One region of the Promicromonospora kroppenstedtii genome, then DNA from elsewhere that is predicted to be linked to it. Evidence: riboswitches for the same ligand, from Rfam matches in the RefSeq annotation. Region 1 holds a riboswitch; the other holds the start of a gene.
What was found. Region 1 has a riboswitch for S-adenosylmethionine ahead of metE (5-methyltetrahydropteroyltriglutamate--homocysteine S-methyltransferase). Riboswitches for the same ligand answer to the same signal wherever they lie in the genome.
Positions count from the first base shown of each region.

Region 2: it holds a riboswitch for S-adenosylmethionine, as region 1 does, so the genes downstream of both, ACH47X_RS03410 (LLM class flavin-dependent oxidoreductase) here and metE (5-methyltetrahydropteroyltriglutamate--homocysteine S-methyltransferase) in region 1, are expected to answer to the same signal.

Region 1 covers NZ_JBIRYI010000006.1:59,300-61,492, forward strand. Annotated here, with positions in the region: gene metE (5-methyltetrahydropteroyltriglutamate--homocysteine S-methyltransferase) at 1-1,007, opposite strand, end outside; SAM riboswitch class I at 1,016-1,119, opposite strand; gene ACH47X_RS10930 (Cmx/CmrA family chloramphenicol efflux MFS transporter) at 1,376-2,193, opposite strand, start outside.
Region 2 covers NZ_JBIRYI010000001.1:785,221-787,413, forward strand. Annotated here, with positions in the region: gene ACH47X_RS03405 (GH92 family glycosyl hydrolase) at 1-252, shown strand, start outside; SAM riboswitch class IV at 717-828, shown strand; gene ACH47X_RS03410 (LLM class flavin-dependent oxidoreductase) at 1,201-2,193, shown strand, end outside.

The sequences.
Region 1 (2,193 bases):
TCGGCGCGCCAGATGTTGTGGCCGTCGATCACGCCCGCGACCACGGTCTTGTTCTCCAGGCCGGGCACGGGGCCGGCGGGCACGGCGCCGCGGACCACGTCGATCGCGATCGCCTCGACGTCGGTGCCGGCCAGCAGCGCGAGGCCGTCGCCGGCGTCGCTGCGCAGGTCACCGTAGGGCGCCGTGACCAGGATCGCGGGGCGCTCGGCGGCGTCGTCCGGGCCGGTGCCGGCGGGGGAGAGGTCGGTCGCCAGGCGCGCGTAGGCCCGGCGGACGGCGTCGGCCACCTCGTCGAAGGGGACGTCCAGCAGGTCGGTGACCAGGGCGGGCTCGTCGAGCTGCACCCACGGCGCGCCCGCGGCGGCCAGCGTGCGCAGCAGCTCCGCGTACGCGGTGACGACGTCGTCGAGCCGGTCCAGCGGGCGGAAACCCTCGGGGGCGTCGTCCGCCGCCTTGCTGAGCAGCAGGAACGTGACCGGGCCGACCAGCACGGGCCGGGTGACGACCGCCTGGCCGCCGTCGGCCGGGTGCGCCAGCTCGGTGAACTCGCGCACGGCGCGGTCGTCGACGAAGCCGATCGGGGTGTCCGGGCCGATCTCCGGCACCAGGTAGTGGTAGTTCGTGTCGAACCACTTGGTCATCTCGAGCGGCGCGCGGTCGCCCTCCCCGCGGGCGACCGTGAAGTAGGCCGCGAGCGGCAGGCTGCCCTCGTCCGTGGTGAGCCCGGCGAACCGCTCGGGCACCGCGCCCAGCAGCGCGACGGCGTCGAGCACCTGGTCGTAGTAGGAGAACGAGCCGGGGACGGCGGCGGTCCCGGCTTCCAGGCCCAGGTCGACGAGCCGGCGCGCGGTGGCGAGCCGCAGGTCGCGGGCGGTCGCCTCCAGCTCGTCGGCGGTGGTGCGCCCGGCCCAGAAGGCCTCGACCGCGCGCTTGAGCTCGCGCCTCCGGCCGATGCGCGGGTAGCCCAGGATCGTGGCGGTGGGAAGGTGCGGGTTCGTGACTGCCATGCGTATCAGCTCCATCGGACCTGGCGTTAGCACCTTGCCCCGAGATTGGCGCCTCGGAGGTAGGTTGCTGCGGTGTCGTTGAGCCAGGACTCTCGACCGCTCTGGATGATGAGATCTGATCGTAGGCATGCCCGGGATGTGGTCGGTAAACCGTCCACGCCTCGGGACGGCCTCGGGACCGGGTGGGACACGCGATAAAAAGTGTGCCAAGCGGTGCATGCGCGCAGGTGACCATGCACCTGCTGCCAGGTCCGTGCGTGGTGTGGCAGCAGGTACATGGTCGGTCGGAGGTAGCTGTTCGGCGACAGGCGGTCAGTGCTGGTTGGTCAGTGCTGGTCGGTGGGCGCTGGTCGTTCGATGCTGGTCGGTCAGCGGGCCGGTGCGCCTGACCGGCGTCGGGCCGTGACGAGCCGGAGCCCGACGGCGACGGCGACCAGCGCGGTGCTGACGATCAGCGGGCCTGCCGTCCCGGCCGTGCCGAGCGAGGCGCCGCCGAGCACGGGGCCGAGCAGGGCGCCGAGGTTGAGGGCCACGGTCGAGAACGCGCCGCCCATGGTGGGTGCGCCCTGGGCTGCCGCCATGCTGCGGGCGATCAGCGTGCTGCCCACCGCGAAGGACAGCGCACCCTGCACCGGGGCCAGCACCCACACGGCGGCGGGGCTGTCGGCCAGTGCCGCCCAGGCGATCCACCCCGCGAGCAGTGCGGGCCCGGCGACGTCGAGCAGGAGCCGGCCGCGGGTATCGGCGAGGCGGCCCGCCACCGAGACTCCTGCGAACGCGCCGAGCCCGAACAGCGCCAGCACCAGCGGTACGAGCGACGGGACGAGGCCCGCCCCGTCCGTGACGGTGACGGCCAGGTAGGTGAAGGCGCAGAACGTCGCGCCGTTGACCAGCGCCCCCAGGCCGAGGTGCCGCAGCAGGTCCGGGGACCGGAGGGTGCGGAGCTCGGCCCGGAGGTCGAGCCGGGGGCGCGCGGACCCGGGGTGGTCGGTGCTGGTCCGCGGCGGCGTCAGCCGGCCGACGGCGACCAGCGCCGCGGCCGAGAGCCCCGCGATGGCCCAGAGCGCGGAGCGCCACCCCCAGAGCTCGCCGAGCAGCGCGCCCGCGGGGACGCCGGCGATCAGGGCGAGCGTCGTGCCACCGAGGAGCACGGACAGGGCTCGGGCGCGCCGTCCGGCCGGGACGA
Region 2 (2,193 bases), on a different contig from region 1:
GAGGGTGTGCTGCTGCGTGCCTACACGCTGACCTCGGGCACGGATGGCACGGCCCCGCCGTCGGCATGGCGCCTGGTCGGGGACGACGGCCGAGTGCTCGACGAGCGCTCCGGCGAGGAGTGGCCCTGGCCGGGCCAGCTCCGTCCGTTCGTGCTCGACGAGCCAGTGCCGCTCACGTCCGTCCGCCTGGAGCTCCTCCAGGAAGGGGCCTTCTCCCAGATCGAGCTCCTCACGTCGCCGCGGGGGCGCTGACGACGTAGTCGCGGCGAGCCGGCGCGAAAGTGCGCTTCTACCCAGCCATTGGGCCCGAAAAACCTCGTGATTCCGGGCCCAATGGCTGGGTAGAAGCGCACTTCGCGTTCTCGGGGCGGGGGCGTGGGTGCGGCCGCGGGTCCCGCCCGCCGTCGGACTGGCCTGTCGCCTGCTGGTCCGGGGCGACGAGGCCCCCGGGGCGACGAGGCCCGACCGCGTCGGCGCGACCGATCATCCACTGGCGGGTGCCGGCCCAAGGTGCGCTTCTACCCAGCCATTGGGCCGGGAAGCACAGCAGGTTACCGGCCCGATGGCTGGGTAGAAGCGCACCTTCGCGAGCCACCAGATCCCGGGATGTGAGATCTGGGCAAAGATCGTTGACTTCTATGGGTTCCATTCGTATCTTCTTGGACATCGAGATTTACCGCATCAATCCGATCGGAAAAATGTGGATAGTTTCGGCAGGTCATGAGTTCCGACACGAAGCCCCGGCTGGTCGGACGGCAACCCCCCGCGCGGGTGGGTGCCCCGGGTGAGGACCAGGTCCACCGCCGTCGGCGGATGACAACACGCGTCGCTCGCCGATGGGCGAGCAGGTGAGGAGAACGACGATGACCCGGAGCGCTGCCCCCGCCGTCCACGTGCCCCTGCCGACCCGGAACGTTTGCGCGCCGGCGAGTGCCGCCCCGCGCCCGAGCATGTGTTGTCGCTGACGCGCACCACCCCCGCGCGCTGACCGGCCCCAACCGGCCAGCCGCCCGGACCTGCTCTCGGCCTTCGCGCCGAGCCCTGGCCGCAACCGGCCCTCACGTTCCTGACCGGACGTCTCTTTCCTGCCTTCCGGCAGCCACGCCCCTCGGGCGACCCCAGTCGCCGTCGTGCACCCGCACGCAGCCCGGGGACCACCTGGGTGCCGTCGCGCAGCCGCAGCCCGAACGGAGCCCCGCCGTGCCGTACCCGCCGCAGCCCACGTCCCTGACCGCCACCGCCCTCTCGTCCCGTCCCGTCGTGCTCGGCGTGGACCTCACCTCCGCCGGCGCCCGCCCCGGTGCCCACCGGGCACGCGGCCCGATCGCCCCGTGCCCGTTCGACGGCGAGCGGTTCCTGCACCTGGTGCGGACCGCTGAGCGCGGCCTGCTCGACTTCGTGAGCCTCGACGAGGGCTTCCTGCTCCACCCCGGCCGCAGCCAGGTCACCGGCCGCCTCGACACGGCCGTCGCCGCGGCCCGCGCCGCACGGGTCACGGCCGGGATCGGCCTGGTCGCCGCCGTCGACACGGTCCATGTCGAGGCGGCCCACGCCGCCCTCGCGCTGAGCAGCATCGACCGCGCGAGCAGCGGCCGGGCCGGCTGGCAGGCCGTGCGGCAGGGCACCCTGCCCGAGTCCGACGACGCCTGGGCCACCCGCGTCGAGCTCGGCATCCAGTCGGTGACGCGGGTGTGGACCGGGCGTCCCGGCGGCGGGGCGGGCGCCGTGGAGCTCGACGCCGAGGGCCGGTTCCGCGTGGACCACGACGGCGTCCGGTTCGCCGTCCGCGGCCGTCCCGCCGGCGGCGCCCCGCTGCCGCGGACGCCCCCGCCTGTCGTGGTGCGCGTGCGCTCCGAGGCCAGCGCGGCGCTGGCCGGCCGCACCGCCGACGTCGCGCGGATCGCCGTGACCGACGCCGCGCACGCGGTCCGGCTGCGCCGCCTCGTGCGGGACGCGGCGCTGTCCGCCGGGCGCGACCCCGAGGACGTGCGGGTGCTCGCCGAGGTCTACGTGGTGCTCTCCACCGAGCGGGCCGGTGCCCGTGCCCGGCTGGAGCTGGTCGAGGCGCTGGAGGGCACTGCCTCCATGGGCGACGGGCTCGTGGTCGCCGACACACCCGACGAGCTGGCCACCCTCATCGCCGACTGGACCACGGTCGGCGCCGTCGACGGGTTCCTGCTGCGCCCCTCCTCG